DNA from 2 places in the Marinococcus halophilus genome. Region 1 is predicted to be linked to the other one. Evidence: riboswitches for the same ligand, from Rfam matches in the RefSeq annotation. Region 1 holds a riboswitch; the other holds the start of a gene.
The links. A riboswitch is a leader RNA that binds a small molecule or an ion and turns the genes downstream of it on or off. The one in region 1 is predicted to bind glycine.

Region 1 (16,169 bases):
GCAATGACGGTAAATGGCATTTTACCCTGTTTATCGAAAATGGGAGAATCAAGGATCAGGAGAACTATCAATTAATGACCGGCCTTCGTGAAATAGCCAAAATTCACACCGGTGATTTTCGAATGACACCGAACCAGAATGTGGTTATTTCTGATATTACGAGCCATAAAAAACGGCAGATCAATAAATTGATTGAGGATTATGGCCTTACAGATGGAAAACACTATTCTGCTCTCCGCCGGAATTCTATGGCCTGTGTGGCTTTCCCGACCTGTGGACTCGCGATGGCAGAAGCCGAGCGTTACCTTCCGTCCTTGGTCGATAAACTTGAAGTGATGCTTGAGGAGCAGGGCCTGCGGGATGAAGATATTATAATCCGCATGACGGGCTGTCCAAATGGCTGTGCCCGTTCTGCGCTTGGGGAAATCGGCTTTATCGGAAAAGCTCCCGGTAAATATAACATGTATTTAGGAGCAAGCTTTAACGGAGACCGCCTTAGCAAGCTTTATCGGGAAAATATCGGGGAAGAAGAGATACTAAGCGAGCTTGAACCAATGTTTGCCCGTTTTGCCAAAGAGAGGTATGAAGGAGAGCATTTTGGGGATTTCGTTATCCGCGCAAATTATATTGAAGCAACTACTGACGGCACAAATTTTCATGACTGATAAAAACGGGGGCAGCTTACGCTGCTCCTGTTTTTTATGAAATTAAAAAGATATTTTCCGGCAGCAGCTTTTAGTTTCAGGGTTGTATCCTGTTTCTATGTGCCATAAGATGAACTATAGTGCGATGAGGCAATTATGAGCAAGGTAATAGAACTATGCAGGAGGCAGTCATGAGTATAAGAATCCGAACCGTAGAAGCAGAAGATATTCCGGAACTTGCAGAAGTAATGCAGACATACATTGTAGACCACTATGATCACCCCGATCCCGGCATCGGCAAATTAAAAACGTTAATTAAAAAACTTTTGGCCCAGCCAGAAACAGGCATTCAATTTATTGTGGAGCATTACGGTGACCTGATCGGCTTTGCTACTTTATACCAGACATTCAGCACCCTTAAGGTTAAAAAAACAGCTATCTTAAACGATCTGTATATCACTCCGGAGTTTCAGGGGCATCATTACGGGAAAGAGCTTCTCGAATTTGTGCTTTCTTATGTACAGTCGGAGGATTTTGCCGGAATGGTGCTTGAAACAGACCGGATGAATCACAAAGCACGAAGGCTTTACGAGTCGCTCGGCGGGGCAAAAAGTGCCTGGACTCATTACGAGTGGGAGTTTTAAGTGGCGAACAATGTTTTACTCTGATAAAGTTTGAGCAGGCTAAAGGATTTATGCTAAAATCTTCTTTGTGCGTTTAACACACATTCATATACATAAACGATCAAAGAAGAGAAACGAGGGAAACAAAGTGGAGTACGCAGTTATTGTTTCAGTGCTGGTATTAATTGTACTGAGTCTCTTCCGGCTGAATGTCATTCTTGCACTAATGGGGGCAGCAGTCACCGCAGGACTGATCGCCGGACTTTCATTTACCGATTCCGTCGAAATGCTCGTATCAGGCATGGGCGGCCGGGCGGATACCGCTCTCAGCTATATCCTGCTCGGTGTTTTTGCTGTCATGATTGGTTATTCGGGTATTACAGGTTTTTTAGTTACGCATTTAGTGAAGCTGTTAAAGAATAAACGGGCGGCTTTACTGCTGACTATTGCAGGGGTGGCCTGCCTGTCGCAGAATGTTATCCCAGTACATATTGCCTTTATACCAATACTCATCCCGCCGCTTTTGTATTTGTTTGACCATATGAAAATCAACCGGCGGGCGGTGGCGGTCAGCTTGACTTTCGGCTTAAAGGCGCCGTATATGCTGATTCCTGCAGGATATGGTTTAATATTTCATCAAATTATACAGGAGAGCATGAACGAAAACGGCATGAATATTGCTTTCGGACAGATTTGGCAGGCGATGCTTATTCCAGTAGTGGGCATGGTGGCCGGTCTGCTGGTGGCTGTATTCATTACGTATCGCAGGGAAAAAGAAACCGGGGCAGGAAACGTAGACGTTACAGAAGCGGAAAATGGCTTGAAAAACACAAATAAATTCCGGTTGTCACATCTATTGACGTTAATTGCGATCGTCTGTGCGCTCGTGGTTCAGGTATGGACAGAATCTTTAGTAATTGGTGCGTTGACAGGTATTGCAGCCATGTTCATTTTCCGGGTGGTGCCAATTATAGAGGCCGACCAGACAGTGAATGACGGTGTACGCATGATGGGGATGATCGCCTTTGTTATGCTGCTTGCCTCCGGATATGCTACCGTGCTCCAGGACACAGGAGCAGTGGAGGAATTAGTGGCAGTTACTTCTGACATACTTGGAGGAAGCCAGCTGCTCGGGGCAGTAGTAATGCTTTTAACAGGGCTATTGATTACCATGGGCATCGGCTCTTCGTTTGGAACGATTCCTATCCTTGCAGCGTTGTTTGTGCCACTGAGTGCCTCACTCGGCTTTTCACCGCTTGCTACAGCAGCTTTAATCGGCACTGCTGGAGCAATTGGAGACGCGGGCTCCCCGGCTTCTGACAGCACACTCGGCCCAACAGCGGGGCTGAATGCTGATGGCCGTCATGATCATATTTGGGACACATGTGTACCCACATTTCTACACTTTAATATCCCCTTGTTTATCTGTGGCCTGGCAGCGGCGTTTATTTTATAGCATCCATCCAGTAAATCCATTCATTGCAAAATTGATTCAAAACAGGTAAAGTGAAATGTGAATAAAAAATGAATGTTTTATACAGACGATAGAAATTTTTAGACAATAGGGCTGAAAATAAGTCGTTATAGTGACGGAAGATAAGGTTCATGGACCCTTTTTCGGAGGACTCCACGTACAACCAAATAACATAGTGATTGATGCAGGATCGTTAGACATTTGAGCTAAACGGTAAGCTACAAAGGATATTTTTCCTCTGTGGCTTTTTTTATGCTTTTATAAGGCTTCGCGCGTTTCTTTAGGTTGCTGTATATAAGCTTGTACAACAAGATAAGGTTTGAAAGAAAAGGAGAAGAGTGTCATGTCAGAAGTAAAGGAAGTGCAATCAGCAATAGCTGGATATATCGGAAAGGTATTGCGGGAGAGTTTTGGAAAAGGCCCAATCTCTGTACATACGACATGGGCACCGCCGTATTTTTGTGTCCATATTCGTGATTTTCTGGTACCGATGGAACAAATTTTGATTCAAAAAAATGAGGGCAGAAAAGTGGAAGAGCTTAGGGAGATGCTGATGGGTGTCCTGTATGCCGATATTAAAGCAGAGCTTGAAGCAGTGACTGGAGAGGAAATACTCGACATTTACACGAACTGGAACCTGCACCATCGCTCCGGGGTCATTTTTGGTACAATCGATACGCCTTTGGAGCAGGAATCCGGCACAGCGTATAAATGGCAGGAAGAGGTAAACAGCGTAGTGAAAAAAGCGGGAGAAAATAAAGAAGGGCTCTCAGCTGTAGTAGATACAAAGCCTTTAAACCACCGCGTAGTACTGATTGAACGAACCAGTGTATTGACCCCGGTAGAGCGCCAGCTTATTGAGGAAGGCCATGCCGGGGAAATTGAAGCCGCGAAAACGACACTTGTGAAAAGCATTATTGAAGAAACAAATTTACTGGCTCTGATGCCCCGGGAAGTGATTGATCCGTTTATTATCTGGGACTTAGACAAAGATATTAATTATTTAATATTTATCTGCAGCAGCAAGGAGTCTGAAGCAAAATAAAGCCGCACATTTATAGATGAAGTGCGGCAGGAATATTATAGGGAAGTTGGTTTTACTACAATTTCTTCTTTTTGGGCGGCGTATTTATGATACAGAGATTTTAAAGGATGCCTGGTGTTTGGCTGCCACGGTTTTTCCGGGCCGGTATAATGGACAACGGCCGGGTTTCCGGCAGCGCTGGTTACCTTTTTTCCCTGCCTGGTATCGGGCACAGCCTTCAGGAACATATCGGTCATCGTATTCCATTTCGGGTGGAGCTCGAACCAATGGTTATAAAGCACAGCATTCAGACCGTCCTGGTCGTGGTAAAGCATCCGGCTTTCATGCTTCTGGATAAACTGAACGACCTGATCGGTCACCTGGTGTTTTTTCCAATTCGGAACCTGAATCATCATCACTCCGGAATTAAAATACTTAGCTTCGGGGGGCATAAATAGGTCATCATTACGGTAAAAACCGCCGAAGTTTTCTACTGCGGCAATAACCTGGCGCCGCAAGGGAACCTTCCAGAGTACTGTAATATCCTCTTGAATGATGGTATCGCAGTCGATATACAATACTTTATTTACGTCGGTAAACAAGTATGGAATGGATAACCGGTAATAGGCAGCGTTAGTAATGTGATAAGAATATTTATGGTTTGCCTGAAAAAGGTTTTTATACTTGTTTGTGTCGATCGCATGGAAGACGACACGGGATTTAAAATGAGCTCCGAGTTGTTCGAGCATTTGCTTTTGGTAGCTGCTCCAGCCAGTTTCGATAACGTGAAATTCGATACTTTCCGGCTTCGCTGTGTTCGTAAGCAAGGAAGTCAGGGAAACAGCTGTATGCTCCGCATAATTTGCGTCAGCAACCGTTGTAACAATATAGGGAGAAGAATAAGACATTGCAAGCACTCCTTCATGGGGTAATAGTAATAATCTGGTTTAGTCACAGAAGCACCCGATGCATGCCTGGAACTAAAAAGAATCAGCGCTCGGGCTTTTTCTTTTCAGCTTATGATTAGCTCCCAATGGTCTAACTCATTGCTGCTGAAGCCTAGTAGAGTCACTTTTAAAAACAGCATAAAAATATGCAGGTAACTATACATATATCCCTGACGCATCTTTTTGAAACAATAAAACGGGGTATTGAGGAAAAATGAACTGTTAGAACTAGATTTAACGCTTGCTGCTTCTAATTTATATTAAAAAAGATGACGGTATTCATATATTCAGGTAATGGCTGCATGTTAAGGTGAAATAGAACAAAACAAGGAAGGAGATAAAATAAATGGATATGAGTGAAGTCACCGCCAAGCTGATAGAAGCAAAAAATCGAAAAAGAGCTACTTATCAGGATCTAGCGGAAGCTGTGGGTCGCAATAAAACATGGGTGGCTGCTGTTATTCAGGGCCAGGCATCGATGGATGAAAAAGAAGCAGAAGCGCTCTTGAACTACCTTGAAATTCCTTATGAGGAAATCAAGCATGAACTGGTGACGCCACCGTACAAAGGCTCATTAAGCGAAGACGTTCCAACAGATCCGCTTATTTATCGATTCCATGAAATTACTCAGGTATACGGCACCACATTAAAGGAAATTATTCATGAAGAATTCGGTGATGGCATTATGAGCGCCATCGATTTTAAAATGGACGTAGAGCGTGAGGAGGCTCCAGGTGGAGACCGGGTAGTAGTCACGTTGAACGGTAAATTTCTCCCGTACACAAAATGGTAAACGACTAAAGCCATCATAAAAGAGACGCCTTTCCAATCAAAATGGAAAGGCGTCTTTTCATTTCACTATAAAAGCCAATAAGTAGATTAGTCTACTACGGTTACTTCAACGCTTCGGCGCCCAAAAGAGTATGCTTCAGATTTGCTTGGAACGTGAACATCAATGCGATTTCCGTTAATGGCTCCGCCAGTATCCGCTGCCGTATAAGTACCCATGCCTTCGATTTGTACTTCAGAGCCGAGTGGAATAACATCAGGGTCTACAGCTATTACTTTTGCATAACGGTTGGTATTTAAGTTAACCCCTGTAGCAGTGATGCCGCTGCAGCCTGCGCAGTCAGCTGTATAAGCAGTAGCTTCAACTGTCATGGACTCTCCGCCGGAAGTGTCTTTAGAGCTGCTGCTTTCAGAAGTGGAGGCAGATTCTACTGCTTCCTTGCCGCTGCCGTCCGCTTCAGAGCTTTCTACAGCCTCATTTTCACTGGAACTGCTGGAGCTTTCCCCATAAAGTGCTGCTTTTGTATTTGGCCCGATGATACCATCGACCGTAAGACCTTCGTCAGCCTGAAAATCACGAACAGCAGCTGCAGTGATTGAACCGAAAATTCCGTCCACTTCGTAATCGTAGTACCCTTTATCGTCGAGTACAGACTGGGCTTCGGATACGGAATCATTGGAATCGCCCTGAACAAGCAGACTGTCTGATGCGTCACTTACCGCTGGTGCTGCAAAAGCTAAAGCTGTACCAAGAACTGCGCCGCCGATCCAATGTGAAGCTTTCGTAGTTTTCATCATAATTAAAAAATTCCTCCTCAGAGAGTATAAAAATTTTTATTTGTAAGTATTTAATGTTAATGAATGTGAGCAAATAAGTTTTGAGATACGTATGGTGAATTAGCCTGTCGCATGTTTGTAAATTTAACTTGAAGCAGAAAAACTTTCAAGTTAAATAGGACGAATGTAATGCAAACGTAACAAGGTTAAGCATTCTGAAATATATGAAAAATTATGTGTAATATTAAAAAACCCTTATTAATAAAGAGATAAAAAGTATTTTCCTAAGTCATATTTCCAATAACGCGAACGTAATGTTACAAATTAAAATAGCGAAAAAAACAGTATGATTTTAATTGAGCAAGAAGAATGTACCAATTTTTCAGTGGGTAATAGAATTAAAAAATTGTGGAAGGTAAATCAGCAAAGAAAGGGAGGTGAAAGCATTTGCCAGGGCATACAAATGAAAAAAGCCCTCTGATAAACCAGGGGGCTTAAAGAGAGCTATGTGAGAAAACCTGAAACATAAGAAATTAGTTGTGATTAATTCTGCCTGTCAATCATTGCTTAAATGCTGGTAGAGCGTAGTTTTAAGTAGGTCAGTCAAAACGGTCAGAGGGATATTGGACATTGACCAGCCCTTTTCCATGGCTTTTTCCTGAGTTCTGTTCCAAATATCCTCATCCTCGGCCACATCAATGAAATCATGGCCGGCAAAAGTGATTTTAATATTGTGATAGCTTGTTACCTGCTTGCTTAACGTTTTGTGGCGGGTAGCCTCAATCAGGCCTCCTTCGGTGAGCAAATACATGTAATAATCGGTTTCTTCGTTTTTGGATGTCAGGCTGAAGCCGGGTTTTTGCTCCTTCAAGTCAATCAACAGCTTCCTGATTGCTTCCATATCTCTTTCCATCACCATTTTATCTTCCACCTTTTTTATACTTACTGAAATTATAATATTGGGACCGGGATAAATGCCAGAAAAGATTTATGCATTCGAACGCAGCGAAGAGATAAATCATTACTCTTCGTGGGTGTGATAAAAAAAGAAGCCGGGGCGCCGGCTTCTTTTCCGAATACTTAATTCCAGACGTCTTCGGCAAGAGAAACGACGTGGCGTACTTTCGCCCATTGCTCTTCTTCTGTAAAAATATTACCTTCTTCGGCAGAAGCAAAACCTCACTGCGGGCTTAAACCGGGTTGTTCAAGCGACGTATATTTTTCAGCTTCCTGCAGTAACGGCCCATAATGCTTCGGCGCTTAATTCACCATCTGAATACCGTTACCGGGCTTTTTAAGTCGCTCCGGACGAAGGAAACTCCCAGCATGTTCCGCTCGAAACGGTGCTTGCGTTAAACTACCCACTCCTCTGTAATATGTAGAAATTTAAAATTCGACAGGAAAAACAAAAAGGCCCCGCTTTTTCTGTCTACTCACCTATTAATAGTATATGGAAGCAGGTAACGGTTTGTCTATACAAACCATTGGCCGTATGCTGTGCTTAGGCAAGAATAAAAGACGGATTTGGTTTTTTTATATAGTCTCCATTAACGGCGCCGCTGAAAAATAACGACTGCTTCGCCAGACTCATTTGTATGAGAAACAGTACTATAAGCGGAAAACAAACGATAAAGGCCGTTAAATCCTTTTAATTTAATGACAAAAGCTATATCTTTTAAGGACATTTTTTCCCCGGTAAGAGCAAAAATAGCTTTTTTCGGGCGAAAGCTGTTGTCCATTTTATCAGCTGAGTGCTTATCGATGTGCTGAAAAACCAGAATGGTTTTCAACTGGCTGGCAAAGTCTCCTTCAGCCTTCATTGCCTCAACTTTTTTCTTTCTCGCCCGGTTGAGTGCAGAAGGTTTTTCCACGGGAATCATTATAAATCACTCCTGAAAATAAATTGTGTGCTTTTCTTTTCATACCCTGACAGCTGTATAATCCAACATGGTTAATTAGAGCACCCCGGATAAAGTTTATGAAAATAAAAAACCGTGAATAAAACAATCATCTCCAGCAGAAAGAAGGACCGCCTGTGATTGAAATTTTAATTGAACATGTACCAAGCACACTGCTTCACCTGCTGACTGGTGCAGCGATAATGTATATATTTTACGGAAGCCCGTGGTTAACCAGTTCAGATCGCCTGAAAATCATGGCATTCGGGGCGATAGTACTAGTGCCTGATATTCCAAAATTATTTGGCAACTATATCTTTCATACGCTTTTAACAATGCCGTTTATTGCTGCGGCGCTCGCTGCAGTTGTTCGCCCTGCCTTGGGTGGAGGATTTCCTAAAGCCTGGGCAGCTGCGTTTGTTACGCTGGGGGCGGGCTCTATGCTGATTGACTTTCTTGGAAATGGCACCCAGCTTTTATACCCTGTGGCCACGAAAAACTTTTCCTATCCGTTGCTTACACAGGAATGGTGGGTGATTGTACCGCTATTATGTATTTTGGGAATACTAATTATCCGTGGAAGAAAAAACGTTTCTCCCCGGCAGCCATGAAAAGCTATGAAACCCCTTCAATTTCTATGAAGATATTAGTAAACTTATAGTATATTTCGACTAGTAATTCTATTTGAATGAAAAGAGGGACTCATGCGAAAATTTTATGCAGGCATAACTGTTGGTTTTATTGTTCTGAGCGGCTGCAGCACCGGAGAAGAATCAGCGCATGAAAACGAAAATTCAGAGACACAAAAAGAGACTGAAAGACAGGAGCAAACACAGGAAGATGAGAGCGTCACGGTTGGAGCAGCTGGGGATGTGCTGCTGCATGGACGCGTATATAAAAGGATGGAAGAAGACGGAGAGTATGACTTCACGCCGGCGTTGAAGGCAGTTACGCCCATGCTTAAGGAACCGGATTATATGATTGTGAACCAGGAATCGATCCCTGGCGGGGAAGAGCTCGGCTTGTCAGCTTATCCTTCTTTTAACAGCCCGTACGCGATTGTAGATGATCTTCAGGATGCCGGAGTGGACATGCTTTCCGGGGCCAATAACCATACACTCGACCGCGGAATGGAAGCTGTAAATAACGCGATTAATCATTATGAGCAGATTGGCATGGACTACGTAGGGGTGTATAAAGACGAAGAGGATGCAGAACGCAAGCGTATCGTAAACGTGAAAGACGTTGATATTGGTTTTCTATCTTATACGTATGGGTTGAACGGCATTTCGATTCCGGAGGAGCACGATTATGTCGTTCAGAAAATTGATAAGGAACAAATACAGGAAGACGTTGAAGCGATGAGAGATGAATCGGATGTTGTGGTAGTGAATATGCACTGGGGAAGTGAATACGAAAGACTCCCCAATGAAGAACAGAAAGAACTGGCTCAGTTTCTTGCAGATCTGGAAGTGGACGTAGTTCTTGGCCACCATCCTCACGTGCTTCAGCCGATGGAATGGGTGGAGGGCGAAGAAGGCAATGAGACGCTGGTTTATTATTCGCTTGGTAATTTTTATTCCGGGCAGGATATGGACTATACCGATACAGGCGGCATTGCAACATTCGATATAGAAAAAGACGGGGAAAAAATAAACATAACGAACCCAAACGTTGACTTTACTCAGGTAGTTCCGGGCCCTGAAGACCAATATACGGTAAAACCGATGGCTGAAGCAGAGCACCCGGCTGAAGGCGGAGAAACGGAACAAGAGCTGCATGAACACGTATATCAATGGATTGAAGAAGCAGAGTAACGGGCATCTTAGTATTCAGATGAAAACAGGTAGCCGGGCTCAAGATAATTTCAAACACTGTAATATATTATAAAAGGACCTCTGTTTAAAAACAGGGGTCCTTATCACATTATGCACCAAACCCATTAATAAACGGATTGGAATTCATTTCGGTTTCGATATCTGTAAAGGGGCCATGGCCGCAGGCTACAACCGTATTTTCAGGAAGGTCAAGCAGCTGCTCGTGTATGGAGGCTAACAGTGTATCCATATCGCCGCCGTAGAGATCGGTCCGGCCAACCCCGCCTGAAAACAACACGTCACCAGAAAATACTGTGTTAGTTTCTTTATGCCAATAGGAAACACTTCCCGGGGAATGCCCCGGTGTGTGAAGCCATTGAAATTCAAAACCGCCAAATTGAAGCCTTCCTTCTGACTGCAGCAAGTGATCGGCAGGCTTCGTGGTAAATGCAGCCTCTGGCATCATACGGCCCGAACCGTTTTTCTGAGGGTCTTCAAGCCAGTCACTTTCCTGTTCGTGAAGATAAACCGGGATATTGTATGCTTCCCGAGCAGTATCAAGCGCCCCAATATGATCAAAATGGGCGTGTGTTAACAGAATTGCTACGGGGTGAAGCTCGTTTTCCTGGAGAAAGGTGAGCAATTTATCGGCATCACCGGCCGGGTCAATAATAACAGCGTTTTTATCATTATCGTACAGAACATAGCAGTTTGTCTGCAGTGGTCCAAGCGGTAGCTGTTTCCAGTTCATAGTTTCCCTCCAATTAGTATACTGTCTTTAGTATAAACAATATTTTTCCCGGAAGAAATAACCGATCTGCACATACATACGAATAATTAATATGGTTTTATTGAAAATGTTCGGTTTCATTTTTTTTAGCATTGGTTTTTATATGAATTAATGATAAAATATGAGCAAATAAGAACGTACATATAATGCGCGGATGATGGTAAGGGGAGAGACTGCCAGGCAGCGCCGAAGGAGCAAACCGTAACAGGTGAATCTCTCAGGCAAACAGACTCTTACTGGACGCTCCTCTGGAGAGCGCTTCTTTTGAAGCCACCCACGAAGACACTCTTTCTGCATTGCGGAAAGGAGAAACTTTCTGGTTATAGGACAGAGCTTCCATAATTCATGGGAGCTCTGTCTTTTTTGTTTTTTACTGTTTTGATTTTTCAGAAAAATAATTAAACGAGGTGATTTCTTTGGCAGAACTAAAACGAACTCCGCTGTATTCAGTGTATGAAAAATACGGAGCTAAAACTGTCGATTTTGGTGGTTGGGAAATGGCAGTTCAGTTTTCGGGCATCAAAAGCGAACACGAAGCGGTTCGTACAAAAGCCGGCCTGTTCGACGTCTCCCATATGGGCGAGGCGATCGTAGAGGGTCCAGGGGCTGCTGATTTTCTGCAGTACATGCTCACAAATAACATAAAAAACCTGGAGCCCGGCAAAGCGCTGTACACCGCTATGTGCTATGAAAATGGCGGCACAGTTGACGACCTGCTCGTGTACCAGCTCGAAGAAGAAAAATACATGCTTGTTTTAAACGCAGCCAATATTGAGAAGGACCTCGAATGGCTTCGCCGGCACGGGACGGAAAACGTAAGCATCACGGATATCTCAGAAAGGACAGCATTAATTGCGGTGCAGGGCCCGGAGGCGGAAACGATACTGCAGAAAGTAACCGACGCATCTCTTTCAGAAATACTGCCTTTTCGATTTGCTGCCAGTGCTTCTATCGGAGAAACAGGAAACGTTCTTATATCAAGAACTGGCTATACCGGTGAGGACGGATTTGAATTATACTGCCGCTCCGGGGATGCGCTTTACTGCTGGGAGACTATTATGGAAGCTGGAAAAAGCAGAGGCATTGTCCCTTGTGGACTTGGCGCAAGGGATACCCTGAGGTTTGAAGCGAAGCTGCCTTTGTATGGACAGGAACTGAGTGCAGATATCACCCCGCTTGAAGCCGGCATCGGCTTTTGTGTAAAGCTGAAGCAAGAAAATGATTTTATCGGAAAAGAAGCTTTAAAGGAACAAAAAGAAGCAGGACTGAAACGCAAGCTGGTCGGTATTGAAATGGTCGATAAGGCGATACCCCGTCCGGGATACGGCGTACGAAATGATGACGGAGCAGAAATAGGATGGATCACGACAGGTACCCAGTCCCCGACGCTCAAAAAAAACGTAGGACTCGCACTTTTAAATGCCGAATGGAGCAACCTGGATCAGGCGGTAGCGGTGGATGTGCGTGGAAAAGCCAAGCGGGCGAAAGTGGCAGCTGTGCCTTTTTACAAACGGAAAAAATAATACGAGGAGGCGTCAAAAATGGATTATCGCTATTTGCCGGTCACTGGTGAAGATAAAGAAGAAATGCTCAAAACAATTGGCGTGGATGCCATCGATGAATTATTTGAAGATGTGCCGGAAAATATTCGCTTTGCCGGAGAAATGGATCTGCCAAAGGCTCTTGGGGAAACGGACCTTCTAAAGGAAATGAAACGCCTTAGTGACAGGAACGCTAACGTGCAGGACTGTGTATCCTATCTCGGAGCAGGGGTGTACGAGCATTATATACCAACGGTCGTCGACCACGTGCTACGGCGTTCAGAATTTTATACGGCGTATACTCCGTACCAGCCTGAAATTTCGCAGGGCGAGCTGCAGGCAATATTTGAATTTCAAACGATGATCAGTGAACTTACGGGAATGGATATCGCTAATTCGTCAATGTATGACGGGCCAACAGCGCTTGCTGAAGCAGCGCTGATGGCTGCGAGTGAGAACAGAGGGAAACGGCGGACCATTGTAGTATCAGAAACCATCCATCCTGAAGCGCTCGATGTATTGAAAACCTATGCGGCAGGCCCCGGCCTTACAGTGAAAATTGTTCCTGAAAAAGATGGCCGCACGGATCTGGATAAGCTTGAAAAGACGATCGATGCTGATACCGCAGGAGTAATTGTACAATACCCGAACTTCTACGGAACCATTGAAGATTTAGCGGCTGTAAGACAGGCAGCCGACAAAGAAAATTCTTTAATGATTGTTTCTGCTAACCCTCTGTCCCTGGGCATACTGACGCCCCCTGGACACTTTGGGGCGGATATTGTTGCGGGAGACGCCCAGCCGCTTGGCATCCCGATGCAGTTTGGCGGACCGCACTGTGGTTTTTTCGCGACTACCAAAAAACACATTCGAAAAGTTCCCGGACGGCTTGTCGGGCAGACTGAAGATGAAGACGGAAGCCGCGGCTACGTACTGACCCTCCAGGCAAGAGAGCAGCACATCCGCCGGGATAAAGCGACCTCCAACATTTGCTCGAACCAGGCTCTGAATGCGTTGGCGGCTTCTGTAGCGATGACAGCTCTCGGTAAAAAAGGTTTGAGGGAAACAGCAGAACGAAATATTAAAGGTACTCACTTTTTAAAGCAGCTGCTAAAGCAAAAAGGAATACAGGTGGTCCACGAATCACCGTCGTTTAATGAATTTGTCATCAATCTCGGCCGGCCGGCATCGGAGGTAAATGAACAATTATTTCAGCATGGAATCATTGGCGGTTATGATTTAGGGGAGGTTTCAGCGGATAAAAAAGGCCAGATGCTCGTATGTGTGACCGAACTTCGGACAAGAGAACAGCTTGAAACCTTTGCCGACCAATTGGAGGTGCTTGTACATGAAACAGCCTAACCAGCCATTAATTTTTGAACAGAGCAAATCAGGCCGGGTAGCGTATTCGCTTCCCGAAACAAATATTCCTGAGCAAAGCCTAAGTGACATTTTGCCGGAGGCTAGTATCCGCAACGAAGAACCGGCGCTCCCGGAAGTGTCCGAGCTCCAGTTAGTACGCCACTATACGGCCCTGTCGAACCGGAACTACGGGGTGGATTCTGGTTTTTATCCCCTCGGCTCCTGCACAATGAAATACAATCCGAAGATCAATGAAGAAACTGCCCGCATGGCTGGATTTGCCGCGACGCATCCGTATCAGCCGGAGACTCAGGTGCAGGGGAATCTCGAAATGATGCACGACCTGCAGCAGGCCCTGGCTGAAATAACCGGCATGGACGAAGTCACTCTGCAGCCGGCAGCCGGCGCCCAGGGAGAGTGGACCGGCCTGATGCTGATACGGGCGCTTCACGAAGCAAACGGTGAAACGGAACGCACCGAAGTGATCGTCCCCGACTCTGCGCACGGAACGAACCCTGCTTCAGCAACAGTGGCAGGATTTGATCATGTGACGGTCCGGACGGACGCCCGGGGCCTGGTGGATCTTGAGCATCTAAAAGAAGTTACGGGCGAAAGAACGGCTGCCCTTATGCTCACGAATCCAAACACGCTTGGGCTGTTTGAAGAAGACATTATGGAAATAGCGGAGATGATTCACCGGGCTGGCGGGCGTTTATATTACGACGGAGCCAACTCCAATGCTATCATGGGCATCACAAGGCCCGGAGATATGGGCTTTGACGTTGTACACTTAAATCTCCATAAAACATTCACCGGCCCACACGGAGGCGGCGGTCCCGGCAGCGGTCCGGTGGGCGTAAAAAAAGAGCTGATCCCTTATCTGCCCGGGCCGGTACTCACGAAAGAAAATGATAAGTACTACTGGGACAAAGACCGTCCGCATTCCATCGGCCGCGTAAAGCCGTATTACGGGAACTTTGGCATTAACGTACGTGCTTATACCTATATCCGGACGATGGGTGCAGAGGGACTCAAAAAAGTTTCGGAATATGCAGTGCTGAACGCCAATTATTTAATGAGACGGCTCGAGCCGTATTTTGACCTTCCGTATGGCCGTCACTGCAAGCACGAATTTGTTATATCAGGAAGGCGGCAGAAACAGCTTGGAGTACGAACGCTTGATATAGCTAAACGACTGCTGGATTACGGCTATCATCCGCCAACGATTTATTTTCCGATTAATGTCGAAGAGTGCATGATGGTTGAGCCGACTGAAACCGAGGCCAAGGAAACGCTTGATGCCTTCGCAGATGCCATGATTGAAATTGCCAGGGAGGCAGAGGAGAGCCCGGAAATGGTACAGGAAGCGCCTCATACTACCGTAGTCGGAAGACTGGATGAGACGCTGGCAGCACGAAAACCGGTACTGACGTATAATACTGAAACCTCGCTCAAATCCATGAAATAACGATAAAAGGAAAATTAAACACAAAAAGGGAAGAGCAGCGCCTGCTCTTCCCTTTAATTATGCGCTTTTTTTCTTTTTACTGATTTTGCCTGTCCAGCGCTTAAATCCGCCTTTCAGGTGGTAAATATCCCGGTTTCCCTTATGCTTTTTGATCAGCTTTGCGGCTTGCTTTGAACGCATGCCAGACTGGCAGTATAAATAAACAGGCTGGTCTTCCCGGATTTCAACCATCCGCTGCTTCATTTGCGAAACGGGAATATTCCGGGCCCCGAGAATGTGGCCGCCATCGTATTCTTTCGGCTCACGCACATCGATAAGCTGGGCTTTACGATAGCCTTTGATAAAATCTTCCTGTGGTAATGCAGTTAAGTCCTTCGGTCCGACAAACCGGCGTACAATCAGAAAAACTAATACTGCAATGAGCACTACCCATAACCATTCAAATATCATATATATTATTTCACCTCTTTCCAGGTCGATTGCAAATTAATTATAACGCATAACCCCGTTGCTTTGCCAGATTTCTAATTAATGGGCAGTCATTTTTATATATGGAACGCAGTGATCTCTGCTACAATGGAAATGGAAAAATTGAGAAAGAGAGATGAACGTTAATGGCAAAAGATACTTGGCTTTTTATAGATTCAGGCAACCGGTCGCCGGCCTATAATATGGCTCTCGACGAAAAACTGCTGCAGTGGCACAGTGAAGGGCAAATTCCGCCGGTGATAAGGTTTTACGGATGGAATCCGCCGACGCTGTCAGTCGGTTACTTTCAGAAGGCAAAAAAGGATATTGATATGGAGGCAGTGGAAAAGCACGGTGTAGGTTTTGTGCGCCGGCCGACGGGAGGCCGGGCGGTTCTGCACGATCAGGAGCTGACCTACAGCATTATTGTTTCAGAAGATCATCCGGAAATGCCGGAAACGGTGACCGAGGCCTACCGGGTACTCTCGGAAGGAATTTTGCAGGGGTTTTTAAAGCTTGGCCTGGATGCTTATTTTTCCGTGCCGAA
Region 2 (16,169 bases), 430 kb from region 1:
TAACCGAAAAGGAGGTGTTATACTTTTATATGAACGGATAGAAACTTATATACAGGGAGAGGCTTTCGATGAACACTAACGATTATTCCCCTTCAATTCTTTATGATGAAACCCTGCACCAGCATTTAACACAGCTTTCTTCTTCCATAGAAGAAAAGCGCCTGCCTCAAAAAGCGTATCAAATTATCCGGCAGGCGATTCGGAATCTTTACCTTCCCCCGGAAAAAATGGTTCTAGAAAGGGAGATGGCGGAGGTTTTGGATATGAGCCGCACGCCGGTACGCGAAGCCTTGATACGTCTGCAGACCGAAGGCTTAGTGCGGGTCATCCCCCGTAAGGGCTTCGCAGTTACCCCTATTGAACGTAAGAACTTAATGGAAATCTACGAAATTGCGGAGAGCCTGGACGGCCTGGCTGCCGAGTTGGCTGTCCGAAATACAAACGAGGGGACCCTTTCCCAGCTCGAAGCTTTAATTTCGGAACAGAAAACCGCTCTGGAAAGCAAAAACCTGAAAAACTGGGCTATTCTGGACGATGATTTTCATTCACGAATCATTCAAGCGGCCGGAAACGAGCGGCTGAACGATTTAATCGAATTTCACGCCGATCATTTATTCCGGGCCCGTTTATATACCGTAAATAAACGCCCGCTCCCCACCAATTCGATTTTAGAGCATGAAGCAATTGTGGCCTGCCTAAAAACAAACGACGGCAAAGCGGCCAGAACCATTATGGAGTCCCACCGGCGCCGAGCCAGCCGGGACATTTTAAACGTTATTGACTGACTTCAGAGAGAAAATTTTTATTATTTACACAAATAAGCCGCCTCTATTCGCTTAGAGACGGCTCCTCGTTATTTCTTCATATAAATGACTGATACCGCTGGAAGCTTCTTTTCGTAAAACAACAGCCAATGCTCCTGACGAAGATCTAACTTTTTTCACGGCGTCTATCTGTTCTAAACTGCTGACTCTATCACTTATTTCTTTAGCATGTACTGGAAATGGCAGCGTTTGGCTTACTTGTTGGACCAGCGCAGATATCTTCATTTCACAGCCATTTGCCGCCAGACAGGTTATTACCGCCTGGTTCAAATCCTGAGTGCGCATAGATTCTTTCTCTTCCCTTTTCCTGCCTAATACTGCCATTAATTGGTGAGCAGACCCATCGCTCAAAGGCTTCCGAAGCTGCTCCCACATAAAGCACTTCTTTGACGGGTCCGTTCATTAATTCTTCACTTACTTCCCAAAAATAGACGGCCTCTGATTCCTGAAGAATACGAATATAGGGGTCCACCCGGTGGCGCTCTGTACAGGAAATGGAAAGATATACTCTGTCTTTCCGCAAAAGTGCTTCTCCAAGATCCCAATGCAGTGCTTTTGACAAACTGCGTAATGCTTTTTGAATTCTATAATGCTGCAAGGAGACCACCATTGTCTCTCTCCCTTTCTGTCTGCGTTATTTGTTACCTTTGAGCGGTGAACGTACGGTACTGTCTGGGTGTGCATCCGTAGACGCTTTTGAAACATACCCCAAAATAACTGGCGCTCGAAAACCGCAGCCGTTCAGCGATGGCTTTTACCGGACTCGTTGTAGTCTGCAGGAGATATGCCGCCTCCTGTATTCGTTTCTGGGTCACGTAGTTTGGGATGGACATGCCAAGCTCTTCGTTCACCAGCCGGGAGATATGGCTTTTGGAGACCTCCAGCTCGCCTACGAGGATGTTCGTATTTAACGCCTGGTAGAGCTGCTGCTCCACAAGCGTAATAAATCTGGAAATGATCGGATTATTATAGGCTTGTATGTCTTCATTCCAGGTGGTATCAAGCATCCCGTCGACCAATACATTGATTCCTTCAAAAAATTCCTCTTCCAGGTTCCACTCTTCCATAACATTAATCAGGGCTACTGAGGCGGCAAGCGCTTTTTTATCAAACGAAAAGGTTTGAGTATAGCGGTCCAGAAATCCGCCTATTAAAAAGAAATAATACTGCTTCAGCACCTGCAGCCGCTTCTCATCTTCCGGCTCGAGCGAAATAATCCGGTATATTGTCGCGAGCTCTTTTTTAGCTTCTTTTTTCCGGCTGCGGAAAATACAGTCGAAAAAACGGTTTTGTGCCTTATAAAGCTCCACCAGCTCCTCGTTTTCTGCCTGGTTCATTTTCTCTATTTCCTGTTCGTATTGCGAACGGAATCGTTCATAATTCTTAGTCATCACGGACGTTCCTTTATTTTATATTGATCTGCCCTTTTTAATGTACTATAGCCCACATGCATAATCTATCAATTACGTTTCAGAAACTATCAATAATTCATCTTTTCTGTTAATAATAGCGGATTATAATATACACTGGCATAATAAAAATGCACCAGCAATGAGATCTTCCATTGCCAGTGCATTATATTAAAATTTACTCATCCATTCCCATCGATTTCTTGTATCCTTCCAAATACGGCATTTCAGACGGGCTTCCCATTTCAAAGCCGGTCATCGTCCGGTGCCACAGTGGATAAATAGGTGCTGGGCGCGCAACGGATTCAATCCGGTCATGCTCCTCCTGCGTCAAGTACATATCTGCCGAAGGCTTTTCTTCTATTAATAAGGGTCCGATGGGATGCCTTGCTCTTCAGCCTGTTGGACGCCCTCTTCTGTTTTCGTGGCGCCTGCAGGTCCGCCGTGTGTGGAATCCTGGTCTGCGCCGTCTGCGGAGCTGCTGTTTTTCAGCCCTTCTTCGACCCGGCGGCCGTATTCTTCGTCACACTTCTTAAAGTGCGCAATCATTTCTTCCTGAATTTCCGTTTTACATGGAATCAGGTTGTCGACGAGGTTTTTGATTAATTCGTCTTTTTCCCATTCCTTAAACTTGCGGAATGTTTCGCCCGCCTGCCGGTAAGGATTCTGGCGGTCGATGGCTTCTTTTTTCACTTCTCCTTCGGTATAAGGAGTGTGAGGCTTGCCGCTCATTTCCGCTTCCTTCAGGTTATTCATTGTGGAAGGCTCATAGTTCACGTGCGGATTCTGCCCTTCGTCATTATCGACTCTGTACGACATCTGTCCGCCGCGCTGGTTGGTTGCGACCTTTTTCTTCGCCTGGTTGATCGGCAGCTGCAGATAGTTGGCGCCAACGCGGTACCGCTGCGTATCGGAGTACGAGAACGTACGGCCCTGCAGCATTTTATCATCGGAGAAATCCATGCCGTCGACAAGGACGCCGGTACCAAAGGCCACTTGTTCAACTTCGTTGAAATAGTCCTCTGGATTACGGTCAAGCACAAGCTTGCCGACCGGGATCCAAGGGAACTGGTCCTTAGGCCACAGCTTCGTATCATCAAGCGGGTCAAAGTCAAGCTCCGGATGCTCGTCGTCGCTCATAACCTGCACACGAAGCTCCCATTCCGGATAGTTGCCTTCTTCAATGGCTTCATACAGATCCTGGGTGGCGTGGTTGAAGTTTTTGCTCTGGATGCTGTCCGCTTCTTTCTGGGTCAAGTTACGGATGCCCTGTATCGGTTCAAAGTGGTATTTTACGAGCACGGCTTCACCGTCTTCGTTCACCCATTTGTACGTATTTACCCCGGAGCCCTGCATCTGCCGGTAGTTGGCAGGAATGCCCCACGGGGAGAATAAAAACGTCAGCATGTGCATCGATTCTGGTGTCTGCGACATAAAGTCGAAGATCCGTTCGCTGTCCTGTACGTTCGTTACCGGGTCCGGCTTCAGCGCGTGAATGACGTCCGGAAATTTGATGGCGTCCCGGATAAAAAATACCTTCAGGTTGTTACCGACGAGATCCCAGTTGCCGTCTTCCGTGTAGAATTTCACGGCAAACCCGCGCGGATCCCGGAGCGTTTCCGGGGACGTCCCGCCGTGGATAACGGTAGAAAAGCGTACGAATGCCGGTGTCCGCTTGCCTTCCTCCTGGAAGATTTTTGCCCGTGTATATTTGGAAATCGGCTCATCACCAAAGGAACCATACGCTTCAAAATAGCCGTGAGCGCCTGCACCGCGGGCGTGAACAACCCGTTCCGGTACACGTTCACGGTCAAAGTGGCTGATCTTTTCCAGAAACTCATAGTTTTCAAGCGTCGTCGGCCCGCGATTGCCGACGGTCTTTGAATTCTGGTTATCCCGGACAGGATGCCCCTGTCTCGTCGTCAGCGTGCCGTCTTCGTTCTTATATTGCTTATCGTCATTTTTTTCATCGTCGTGTTCATGTTCGTTATTGCGGTCTTTACTCAATGCTGTTACCTCCTTTAGGAAATCTACTCACTTTTACCCAAGCTGTCTATGGTTTAAACGATTATTCCGAATTTTTTAAATTTAAGGTACGTAGTTATATACCCTGTCATAAAGGCTTTTCCCAAGCTTTTTCTGTTGGCAGCCGGATATAACCAACGCCGGCTGAGAAATTCAGCCGGCGCCAGTCTGCTTGTTAAATCATATAGTCCCAGGAATCCTGCTTCGGCTCCTCGGGAGGCTTAAACGGTACGTTTCTTTCGTGCTCCAGAAAACCTTCAAGGGTCTGGTATTTAATCGTTTCCGGGTATTTTTCCTGCCAGCCGGCCCGCAGCAGCAGATCCCGGACCGGGCCTTTCAGCTCCACAAACCATACCTGCACACCCGGGTCCCTCCGGAACATTTCAATAATCTGTTCCAGAGCGCCGATGCCCGTGGTATCAATGTCATTCACCCCGGACATGTCAATCGCGGCCTTCAGCCCTCCGCCTTCCGTTTTGCGGCGGTCCTGAATCGTTTTTTCAACCATTTTCACGAAATAGCCGACATTCGAAAAATGAATGCGCGTATCCGCCCGCACGAGCACCGTGCCCGGCACCCGCTTTGCGTGCGGAAACCGCTGCAGATCCAGATAGCTGTGGGTGTCCTCCTCGTAGCCGATTTCGACAATATTCGGGCGGGAAATATGGCGCAAAAGCAGCAGGATGGAAAAGCCAATCCCGATTAACAACCCCCACTGAATGCCGACGAGAAGCGTCGCAGCAAATGTCACGATCCACACCCAGCCGTCCTCCGGCTTTACGCGAAAGGCGTCCTTTAACGACCGGATATTAATCAGGCCGCTGACCGAAACGAGAATAATCGCTGCAAGCACCGCATACGGCAGATAGTAAAATAAAGACGTGAAAAAGAGAAGCGTCACCAGCACACCGGCTGCGGTAATAATCATCGCCGCCTGGGAGGCCGCTCCCGACCGGTAGCTGACCGCACTTCTTGAAAAGCTGCCGGTCACCGCATAGGAGGAAAAAAACGGCCCGGCTATATTGGCATACCCGATCGCCCGGATTTCTTTATTCAGGTTAATACCGGAATCATTTTTATCACTCAGCGTTTTCGTAATCGCAAGCGTCTCCATCATCGCGATCAGCGCAATGGTGAGCGCGGTCGGGACCAGCACCTGTATGTCCGCCAGGTTAAAGCCCGGAATGGTAAAATCCGGGAGTCCCTGCGGCACCCTTCCGACGACGCTTACTCCCTGGTTATCGAGCCGGAAAAGCGCCACCGCCGCAATACTCAGCACGACGACGATGAGGGAAACCGGTAAATTCCGTTTTGCTTTCCGGCCCCCGATCAGCACTAGAAGACTGGCTATTCCTACAAGCAGGGTCGGGATATGTATCTGCGGCAGATGCACGATCACATCCCGCAGCAGCGGAATAATCTGTGTCTGGCTGCCTACGCTGATGCCCATAAACTGGCCAAGCTGGCTCATGCCGATTGCAATCGCCACTGCCGACGTGAACCCGCTGATCACATTCGGGGAAATAAACTTTACAAACGCAGCGGCATTCAACAGGCCAAGAGAGACCTGCATCACTCCGACCATTACCGTCAGCAGCAGCACAAGCCCCACGTATTCCGGCGTCGACGGATCTGCATACAGGGATACGCCGGAAAACACAAGAATGGATGCCATCGCTACCGGGCCGATGGCCAGATGCTTTGACGTGCCAAACAGCGCATAAAGAATGAGTGGAAGCAGAGAGGCATACAGCCCCATGACCGGCGGCAGGCCGGCAAGCACGGCATAGGCCATCCCCTGCGGGACAATCATAACAAAGATGGTAAATCCCGCAGCCATATCCTTTTTCAGCGACTGATTATTATAATCCTGCGGCATAATTAATATATCTTTTATTTTCCCAGGCATAAATCCTTTCCTTCTTTCTCCGTGAACTCACAAACAGTACGGCGATTAAATCTCTCTTCTAAAATCATGAACCATAACGGCCTAAAAGAAAAGCCCGCACTATATTTTTTTGACTCACGGCTTAAATACAGCTGTACGCCTGCTTTAGTCCTTTCTACACCGATTCTCTCCAGTATATTGCTAAGATCCGGCTGTCAAAAATAGGTTTACTTTTCCAGCAGGGATGTTTAAACTGAAATTAACACAAATATTGGTTTCGCAGATGAATGTATTGGGAGAGCCTGTAAACGTATTTTACAGCACCGAAGGAGCAATCCTCTCCATCAGCCGGAAAGGAAAAACTCTCAGGTACCAGGACCAGTACAGGATGCACCTCTGGAGAAGGTATACTACCTGCCGAAGAAGAAAATTCTTTTTTAAGAATGAAATCTTTCAGGCTCACAGACAGAGAAACGGCGCCCCAGGCCGCTTCTCTGTCTTTTTTTCTTTTTTGTAATCGCTTTCAATCTTGAATATGGAGGAATTGCTATGGAGTTTGACAGCTGCTTTGACATTATCGGCCCGGTGATGGTCGGTCCTTCGAGCTCCCATACTGCCGGGGTGGTATCGATTGGAAAATTCGTGCATGACTGGCTGGGAGACGTCACTGACGTGACAATCACATTCTACGGCTCTCTCGCCTCCACCTATCAGGGCCACGGCTCGGATAAAGCTGTCCTCGGCGGCCTGCTCGGATTGTCCGCACACGATACCAATGTCCGGAATGCCTACGCCCTGGCAAAGGACAGCAATCTTCGTTACGACTTCCGGTTCTGCACGAACATCCCCAGCGGCTGCCACCCCAATACTGTTTATTTACAGGCCGCTTCCGCCACAGAGACGGTCCATGTCACCGGCGCATCCATTGGCGGCGGTGTAGCCTATATTTATGAAATTAACGGATATCATACCAGCATTAATTTGGGCACAGGCTCGGAGATTTTATCCATCGCCGCCCGGATCAAAAAGGAGGCTACATCTAGATGAAAGACACGATTGAAAGTATTGTGCAGGAATGTATGGCTCAGGACATTAGTATCGGCGAGTGGATGCTCCGCCGTGAAGTGGATCGCTCCGGTTCGTCCCGCGGGCAAATTTTCGGGCGCATGCAGGAACGGCTGCAGGTAATGAAGCAGGCCGTCCGGGAGGGGCTGGGTGACCTCGCGGAAACGGAAAGCAGGCTCTCAGGAGGCGATGCCTACCGCATGCATCAGTATAACCAGCATACCGCCCCACTATCAGGACCAGTTATCAGCACGGCGATGGAAGCCGCAATGGCAACGTCGGAAAGCAATGCCAAAATGGGCCTTATTGTAGCAACTCCTACGGCAGGCTCTGCAGGCATTCTGCCTGGAGTGATGGTCTCTCTTCAGGACAACCGCGGCATGGACGATGAGAAACTGACAATGGGACTGTTCGCAGCGAGCGCCATCGGCTACGTTTTTGCGAACCATGCCTTCATTTCCGGAGCGGCCGGCGGCTGCCAGGCGGAAATCGGGTCAGCGACGGCTATGGCGGCGGGAACGATTACAGAACTGCAGCAGGGGTCACCGGAGCAGGTTTCCCACGCGACGACCATGGCAATGAAGTCACTGCTCGGCCTCGTGTGCGACCCGGTTGCCGGGCTTGTCGAGGTGCCGTGCGTAAAAAGAAACGTGATCGGCACCTCCATAGCCTTTTCAGCAGCTGATATGGCATTAGCCGGCATTACCAGCCGCATTCCCTGTGACGAAGTGATCCAGACGATGCATACCATCGGCAGGGACATGCCCGGCAGCCTGAAAGAAACCGCCGAGGGAGGACTCGCCCAGACCAAAACAGGCAGAGAAGCCGCCGAACGGCTGTATCAGCGTCCCTGTACTTTTTAATCCCTAAAACGATATCATTTAACCAAATGAGGTGCAGCTATGAACGAACGCCGCTTTTTTCAAATCTGGTTCGGTACTCTCACTCTCATCAGCATTATATTTATGTATTGGGCCATCGCTTTCTCCGCCTTCGTATTAGGAGTTCTCTGTTTCTATAATCCAAAGTTCCGCAGCAGGTGACGCCTCCAGTTGTTAAAAATGAAATTATTGTACTTTTCCGCCGTTTGTGAGCATTCTGCTTTTTGTTTCCCTGCCGCCGTGCTATTCTTGCTATACGTCTTTTCGAAGGAGGTCATTTCCATCGACCATTTTGCATATGTACTTCAACGCCCCAAAAATCAGGTATACATAGGCACGGCTGCTGATATCCGTTCACGCTTTGGCAGCCAGGAACCCGTTTATTTTTGTTCGGAGGACGAACTGCTTAATAGTTTAAACTCCTTCCGCAATGAGGAACTCATTATTACCACCGTTAGTGACCTTCCGATATTTAACAAAAATGGGACGAGAAAAACCATTATAATTTATAAATGCACGTAAAACGCTCCGGCTGATTTTCAAAATCTCCGGAGCGTTTTTGGATTATTGGAGCGGAGTTGCATGAGCCCGCTGAATGGAGGCAATCGCCCGGTCGACCACGTGCACATCGCACGGGGCATGCTTTTGCACTGCTTTCGTGACAGTGTTCCCCTGCATGACCTGCTCGAGCGCATTCCCACCGGACTGGCCGACGACGATAAGATCTGGTTCAATCCTTTCACACAGCTGGTTCACCAGTCGCTTTTTGGGCACGCCATTGTCCAGCACGGATTTAACTTTGGATACACCTTTTTCTTTGGCGTTTTTTCGATACGCTTCGAGCTGGTACTCGGCCTCTGCGTACAGTCGTTTGATCCCAATCGGATCCATCCAGCCAAGCGACGAATATTCATTATAATGAAACACATAGGCCAGGGTTAAATCGGCTTCATGTTTGACAGCAACGCGGCAGGCTTCATCAAAGGCATCAACACTCGGATTATTGAGCACATCAAGGGCAGCCAGGATATGAGTATAATTTTTCATTCCATTTCACCTTCTTATATTTTATAATAAAAGCCAAAAAGCACGCAGGTTTCCCTGACCGGTACTTTTTGGCTTATGTTGCAGGCTTATGGATTCCTGACATTTCCGCCGCATCGGCTTGTATTTCTTGCCGTATTCCCAGGCGGATTTGATGTTCAAACTACAAAAGTTTTCTTTTCACCATTTTCACACGTAATTTGAGGTTTGAAACAAACGGGAACCGGATAGAGCTACCCATGAAACCTTGTTGCAGGAGGAACGTATGAATAAACATCACCTTTTAAACCAGCTTAATGCGTTAAAACAGCAGTGGATCCAAAAGGAAATTTCTCTGCGGGAGTATGTGCAGCAGCGTTTGAACCTGCGCCAGCAGCTGAATAAAAAACATGATGAAAAATAACAAAGCCAGGGAGCGGTATTATTCCGCTCCCTGGCTTCTTGTATGAACCATTATTTTTCCGTAATCCAGGTGGTCACCTGTTCTACTGGCCTCCGTCTGCCTTCTTTCATGTCCCGCAGCGGATAGCCGAGGTAGATCAGCCCGAGCACCTTTGCCTGTTCACCGAGCCCGAACAGGGCATTCATTTTCGGGTGATAGCAGTGGGCTCCCGTGCGCCAGAACGCCCCCAGGCCAAGCGCATGAGCGGCAAGCAGCATGTTTTGTATTGACGCATAGACTGCTCCGTACTCTTCGAGTGTCTCTACCCGCTCTTCCCTTGAAGGCTCGGCCGCCACGGCGATCACCACCGGCGCCCGCAGCGCCTTGTCTTTTTGCTTCTCAAGATTCTGCTGTTTCTCTTCCCTTTCTGCCGGCGTCATCCCTTCCGCGGCAATGGCAGCCATCGTTTCTCCCAGCTGCCTGCGGCCGTCTCCGGTCATGACGAAATACCGCCACGGCTCTGTTTTATGATGCGACGGAGCCCAGGTCCCGGCTTCCAGTACTTTCGTGATAACTTCCTCAGGCACCACGGTTTCTGTAACGAGCCCATTGCTGCGACGTGAATGAATGGCTGTCAGCACGTCCATCCTGCTTCATCTCCTTCGTTTTAAATGCTGCTTACGCCAGTTTATTCTGCCGGCGGTCCGAATTTTCCCTGATGGAAGTCCCGGTACGCCTGCTTGATTTCGTCCATGCTGCTCATCACAAACGGACCGTAGGGCACAATTTCCTCCCCGATCGGCTCGCCGGAATACACGAGCAGTCTCGTGCGTCGTTTGTTTGATTTAATCCGTAGCGTAGACAGGGCTTGCGGGTCCCCGTCTTCCTCGAAAGTGAGCGTCGCCACATCGTGCTTATTGACGGTTCCGTCTGCAACGTCAGCACTGCCGGAGAGCGTATATATAAAGGCATTGTGATTTTCCGGCAGGTGATGCACGTATTCAGCGCCCTCCGATAAATTAATTTCGGTTAACGTGATGGGCACAAGGGAGTCCAGCGGCCCATCTTCACCAGCAATGCTTCCAGAAAAGATTTTTAAATACCCGCCATCAATTTGTACGGTCGGAGCTTCTTCCCCGTATACGTTCTGGTAAATGGTTTCCGTGTTTCGTTTGTCTTTGGGAAGGTTCAGCCACAGCTGCAGCGTATGGGCAATGTCATTTTCCACCCCGTCTTCGGCATGCCTCGCGGCCCACCCGGCATTCATATACTGCACATCACCGGGCTCGAGAATATCGCGGCCGCCGCCGTTATCAATATGCTCGAGCCGTCCATCCACCACGTAAGTGACCGTCTGAAATCCCCGGTGCGGATGATCGGGAAAAGTACCCTTCTTAAACCAATCTTCGGCCATTAAAATGAACGGATCAAATTCTTTCCACCGGTCCACCGGCAGCACCCATCCCTTTTGGATGGAGGGAAAACCGAATTCTTCGTACTGCACCGTCCACTTATCACGAATCCGGCGTTGAAACAGGTCCTGGTTACGTTCCATCAACAGCACTCCTTTTTGAATTTAGTATGCATAGCAACTATTTCCTGAAAAAAATATATTTACTTCATCTGTCCTGCTTCTTTAGTACAACATATATCTTTTTGTCCTGCAAAGAATCTACTCAGCGGTCTTTCTATTCCTCCCGCAGACTTTCGGAAACGTTTTTATTTATTTTAGCAAGCGTCTGTTCAAGCGCTGTCAGCTCGTTTCGGCTGATGCCCTTTGTTACCGCAGCGTTGAACCGCTCCGCTGCCGGACGCACCTTTTCCTGCAGCTCCCTGCCTTCGTCTGTCATAAACAGCTGCACCGCCCGCTGGTCTTGGGTGCCCGCGGCGCGGCGCACGAACTGCTTTTTCTCGAGCTGGGAAGCCATCCGGGCCACATTCGTTTTGTCCTTCTGCAGCTTCCGGGCGATGTCGTTCTGCGTACGCCCGTCCTCCTCCCAGAGGAGCATCATAATGAGATTCTGCTCGGGGGTGAGGTTAAACACCCGCAGCTCTTCTTTTATAAAGCTGGTTAATTTCAAATCGGTCTGGTGAATCATAATACTGATAAAATCTTCGGTATGCATATGAACTTCCTCCGTTGCGCTGATGGATTGAATCGTGTTTACTTATTTTTCAGCAATAGCTTCTATTTCTTCGTGACGCTGCGCCATGTATACCGTCCACTTTACGGGTGAACGCCGGCCGGAAACCTGCATGTTTTTGAATAAATCGGTAAAGGCCTTCTGCCGGATTTACTTGCGAAGCGGAAGCACTGTAGAAGCTTTCACTTCCCGAAGAACAATGCTTGTCTGCAGCTGGGCCACTCCGAGCTGGTTTAACTCCCGGATAAACGCCTCCAGCTCCTTACGGTCACGGTGGATGGTTTTGAGCATATAATCAAACGCCCCGGTCATGCAGTAGCACTCCATGACCTCCGGCATCGCCGATAAGTGGCGCTCGAGCTCGTTTATCTGCTGCGTCTGGTGAATGCTTGTGCTCATGAATATCGTGCACAGCAGGTCGTACCCCAGCTTTTCCTGGTTTAGGATCGCCGTATAGGAATCAATGTAGCCGTCCTGCTCAAGCCGTTTCACCCGTGCATGAGTAGCGGGGGCGGAAAGGCTTACCCGCTGGGACAGCTCCAGGTTGCTGAGCCTTGTTTCCGTCTGCAGTAAATCGAGAATATGTACATCCACTTCATCAAGCATGCATTTTCCTCCCGAAGAATATTCGTTTTCAGCATTTTTCTAACCACACAAACAAAAACAAATTCTGTTTTCCCATAAATAAATTAATATCATTTTGAATATATTCATTTATAGAGAATAATATTTCTTCCATTCATTTTACATGATACATTTATTCCATACAACACTACAGGGAGGAATAACGCATGAAATACGCCGGATTGCTGCTGCTTGCGAGCCTCTGCTGGGGAAGCAATTTTATCGTCGGCGAAGGCCTTACCGCTTACGCGTCACCTGTGACGCTCACCATTTTGCGCTACGGGATTGCCGCATTATGCCTCCTGCCTGTCCTCCTGGTTACAGAAAAACGCCTGCTGCCCCGCAAAAAAGCGCTTCTGCCGCTGTTTCTGATGGGTATCACAGGCGTTGCCCTGTTTAACATTCTGCAGTTCACTGCACTTGCTTCGTCGAGCGCCACCAACATAAGCATTATCTCGACGATGAATACACTGTCGATTGCCCTGTTTTCAGCGATACTGCTACACGAACGGCTGCGCGGCGCGCAAATTGCCGCCATGCTTATTTCCACTGCCGGCGTATTGCTTGTCGTGACAGAAGGACGCCTTGAAAGCTTTTCTTTTGCCTCCGGCGATGCATGGATGCTTTTGGCGGTGCTCGTCTTCGGGCTTTACTCCATCTGCAGCCGCTGGGCGACCACCTTCGTTTCGCCAATGATGTCCGTCTGCTACTCCGGGCTGTTCGGTGTTCTGCTGCTGCTTCCCATTAATGGCTTTCAGGTGCCCATCCACCGGGTGGATGCCGTGTTTATCAGCTCGATGCTGTTTCTAAGCATCATCGCTACGATTGTCTGCATGGTGCTGTGGGGGATCGGCGTACAGCATTTGGGAGCGACAACGTCCGGGCTGTTTTTAAACTTTAACCCGCTGTTTACCGCCCTGCTTGCCTTTGTGCTTTTTGGGGAGCATCTGACCTGGCCGCAGGCAGCCGGCAGTGCAATTGTCATCGGCGGATGTGCGGCGTTTTCCCTCTTCACGAAAAAGCGCGGGAGGCTGCGATCAGCTCCCGCGCTTCAAAAGCGTACGGCTTAAGGTGTGGTGGTAATTAAGAATCGCTAGGCAGCGTCCGCACAAGATGCTCGAGCGCGTCATGCATCGGCGTGGCCGGACGGCCAAGCAGCTTCTCAAAATCATCGCTTTCGACATCGAGCGAACCGCTGCGGATGCCCTGCTGAATGCTTACGAGCATCGGTACAACCGTTTCCGGCATACCGGCTTCCTTCATAATTTCCGCATATTCATCGTCGTCCACGTGCTGCACCGGAATCTCTTTTCCAAGCACGTTTTCAAGCACGCCAACGAGTTCATCCTGGGTATGCGGCCGTCCGGAAAGCTCATATACCGACTGCTGTTCCCCTTCTCCGGCGAGAGCGGCCGCCGCCGCTTCCGCGTAGTCGAGCTGCAGCGCCCATCCTACCCGACCGTTTCCGGCAGCCGTAACCCACGGCGCATCGTTCATGGCTCCCTGAATGCCTGGCACTTCGTTTTCAAGGTACCAGTTGTTTCGCAAAAACGCGTATGGAATGCCGGTTTCAATAATTGCATTTTCAGTGGCTCGATGCGGTGGAGCCAAAAACATCGTGCTGCTTTCCGCATGGCCAATGCTTGTATAGGCAATAAAGGAGACGCCGGCCCGGGCGGCTGCCTCCACCGCGTTTGTGTGCTGGCGGATTCTTGTGTCGTTGTCCCCGTCGGTTGAAATAATGAGCAGGCGGTCCACACCGGCAAACGCTTCGTCCAGGCTTTCCGGGTCGTCAAAATCGCCGCGGCGCACGTCCACGCCCGCTTCCTTCAAATTGTTTGCCTTGTCCGGGTTCCGGACGCTGACGGCCAGCTGGTCGGCCGGCATCTTCCGCAGCAGCGCCTGCATGACTTTGGAGCCTAATTTGCCTGTTGCTCCGGTTACTAGTGCTTTCATATGTCATTCCTCCATTTCTACTGTTAATTATAACCAAAACAGTTACATTCGGTACACTGAAACGCTTGGACCGCGGCTACCCAAGCGTCAACACAGCGAGCGCTGTGAGAAACAACGTATAGCTGCTGTAAATGGAAATTTTCCGCACCCGGCGGTTAGGAATGAAATTGACCACCGTCAGTACACCGGCGAAGCCCAGCACCATAAGCATGATAAGCATTGTTTTCCTCCTTCGGTCGCTGTAATCGCAGCCGTTTTTCTTCTATTTAAATAAGGCGCCTGTACCGGAGCGATATGTAATCTTCATCCTCCGTATTGGCATATCCGGTACGCTCTCCTTCGTACGTAAAGCCTTTTGCATCATAAAACGGAATCGCGAGTTGGTTGCCTTTCTGGACCGACACCCATTGTTCCTCGGCCCCGAGGAGCTTCTGCTGCCGGGTTACGGCTTCAAGCAGCATGGTGCCGATCCCTTCATTGCGGCGGTCCGGATCCAGATATAACACATACAGTTCGGATTCCTTTTCCCCTGTCATACCACCACCCGCAGCACCAATCACCATTTCGTTCTCCACCGCCGAAAAATAGCCGCCCCAGTCGAGGCTTGTATGCTTCACTTCATCGAACACTCTGGAAACATTATAAAACTCCCGGCACACCCGCTCGAGATAATCATCATTGCAGAGCCCCCGGTACGTGGCCCACGTAGCTTTCGTACAGACAGAAATGATGCCGGAAACGTGCGAAGGCCCGGCCTGTTCGATATGTATCATCTTTTTTCCTCCGGCGTAACAATTATAATTATAAACAAAATTAATTTCTTACTTTACCTCTTTCATATTATAAGTGTTTTAACTGCTTTTTAATATCAACCATCATTGGAATGTAGAAATAAAAAAATCCCCTCCAGCTTTGGAGAGGATTTTTGCCTGATCCTATTATTAGTCGACTACTGTTACTTCAACGTCCTGACGGCCGAAGGAATAAGCTTCGGATTTGGTTGGCACATGGACATCCATGCGGTCGCCATTAATTGCACCGCCTGTGTCAGCTGCTGTATACGTACCCATGCCTTCGATTTTCACTGTGGAACCGAGTGGGATTACGTCCGGGTCAACAGCGACTACGTTCGCATTAGGATCTTCGTTTAAGTTTTTGCCAGTGGCAGTAATACCGCTGCAGCCTGCACAATCAGCTGTATACGCCGTAGCTTCCATCGTCATGGTTTCGCCTTCACTGCTGCTGTCGGAGGACTCAGAGGTCGATTCGCCTGCTACTTCCTCGCTGGAATCACTGGAAGAATCAGAAGATCCGCCAAGTGCTGCCTGTGTTTCCGGGCCGGCTACGCCGAAGTAGTCGCCCGCAGAAGAAGAGATACCGTTGTCTGCCTGAAAGTCTTTAACCGCGCTTTCCGTTCTTGGTCCGAACGTAGAGCCTGTGTTTCCGTTAAAGTAGCCTTTTTCTTTTAACTTGTCCTGCAGTTCTGCAACAGAGGAATTAACGTCTCCTCTTTCCATTTGGCCGTGGTCGCTGATGGAGGCATCCGCTGCCTGTGGTGCTCCAAGGATCACGCCTGCTGTAACTGCTGTACCGAATAATGTTTTTTTCATCATATTGATTCAACCTCCGAGGTAAAGATATTTTTCGTCTTAAAGACGATGCCAGTGAACAATGGACTGTTTGCCTATATGATTACTTACCTTTACGTCAATACTGCATGGATAGGTTGATTGTTTAATGTAGTTGATTGCCGAAATACTTATGTGCTTTCTCTTAAACACAACGCTACCGATTATGACGCTGGGGCTTGAAAATATCAATAGCATTAATTTAGATGTAATCTCCTCTTAATAAACTTTCTTTTTATGTAAAAAAAGCAGGCCCAATGGCCTGCTTTAAAACTTCATAAGCATATATTTGACGCCTT

Region 2: linked by a shared signal. The riboswitch ahead of B5066_RS13300 (serine dehydratase beta chain) and the one ahead of gcvT (glycine cleavage system aminomethyltransferase GcvT) in region 1 are both predicted to bind glycine.

What each region holds. Positions count from the first base shown of each region.
Region 1 covers NZ_FVZD01000006.1:1,850,336-1,866,504, reverse strand. The annotation lists gene cysI (assimilatory sulfite reductase (NADPH) hemoprotein subunit) at 1-665, shown strand, start outside; gene B5066_RS15515 (GNAT family N-acetyltransferase) at 836-1,288, shown strand; gene B5066_RS15510 (Na+/H+ antiporter family protein) at 1,416-2,723, shown strand; gene B5066_RS15505 (Na-translocating system protein MpsC family protein) at 3,085-3,786, shown strand; gene B5066_RS15500 (glycosyltransferase family 8 protein) at 3,822-4,673, opposite strand; gene cynS (cyanase) at 5,059-5,505, shown strand; gene B5066_RS15490 (3D domain-containing protein) at 5,592-6,299, opposite strand; gene B5066_RS15485 (DUF2513 domain-containing protein) at 6,835-7,197, opposite strand; gene B5066_RS15480 (hypothetical protein) at 7,826-8,158, opposite strand; gene B5066_RS15475 (metal-dependent hydrolase) at 8,314-8,787, shown strand; gene B5066_RS15470 (CapA family protein) at 8,881-9,993, shown strand; gene B5066_RS15465 (MBL fold metallo-hydrolase) at 10,103-10,744, opposite strand; glycine riboswitch at 10,938-11,026, shown strand; glycine riboswitch at 11,030-11,116, shown strand; gene gcvT (glycine cleavage system aminomethyltransferase GcvT) at 11,200-12,306, shown strand; gene gcvPA (aminomethyl-transferring glycine dehydrogenase subunit GcvPA) at 12,325-13,686, shown strand; gene gcvPB (aminomethyl-transferring glycine dehydrogenase subunit GcvPB) at 13,673-15,154, shown strand; gene B5066_RS15445 (rhodanese-like domain-containing protein) at 15,212-15,604, opposite strand; gene B5066_RS15440 (lipoate--protein ligase family protein) at 15,769-16,169, shown strand, end outside.
Region 2 covers NZ_FVZD01000006.1:1,421,236-1,437,404, reverse strand. The annotation lists gene B5066_RS13325 (GntR family transcriptional regulator) at 69-785, shown strand; gene B5066_RS13320 (hypothetical protein) at 1,051-1,434, opposite strand; gene B5066_RS13315 (helix-turn-helix domain-containing protein) at 1,466-2,215, opposite strand; gene B5066_RS16825 (hypothetical protein) at 2,412-2,573, opposite strand; gene B5066_RS13310 (catalase) at 2,597-4,159, opposite strand; gene B5066_RS13305 (SulP family inorganic anion transporter) at 4,434-6,167, opposite strand; glycine riboswitch at 6,430-6,537, shown strand; glycine riboswitch at 6,541-6,617, shown strand; gene B5066_RS13300 (serine dehydratase beta chain) at 6,696-7,193, shown strand; gene sdaAA (L-serine ammonia-lyase, iron-sulfur-dependent, subunit alpha) at 7,190-8,074, shown strand; gene B5066_RS13285 (universal stress protein) at 8,657-9,139, opposite strand; gene B5066_RS16820 (hypothetical protein) at 9,402-9,539, shown strand; gene B5066_RS13280 (nitroreductase family protein) at 9,590-10,165, opposite strand; gene B5066_RS13275 (pirin family protein) at 10,207-11,073, opposite strand; gene B5066_RS13270 (MarR family winged helix-turn-helix transcriptional regulator) at 11,207-11,644, opposite strand; gene B5066_RS13265 (Lrp/AsnC family transcriptional regulator) at 11,813-12,268, opposite strand; gene B5066_RS13260 (DMT family transporter) at 12,454-13,356, shown strand; gene B5066_RS13255 (SDR family oxidoreductase) at 13,370-14,242, opposite strand; gene B5066_RS16815 (hypothetical protein) at 14,319-14,462, opposite strand; gene B5066_RS13250 (GNAT family N-acetyltransferase) at 14,509-15,015, opposite strand; gene B5066_RS13245 (3D domain-containing protein) at 15,184-15,855, opposite strand.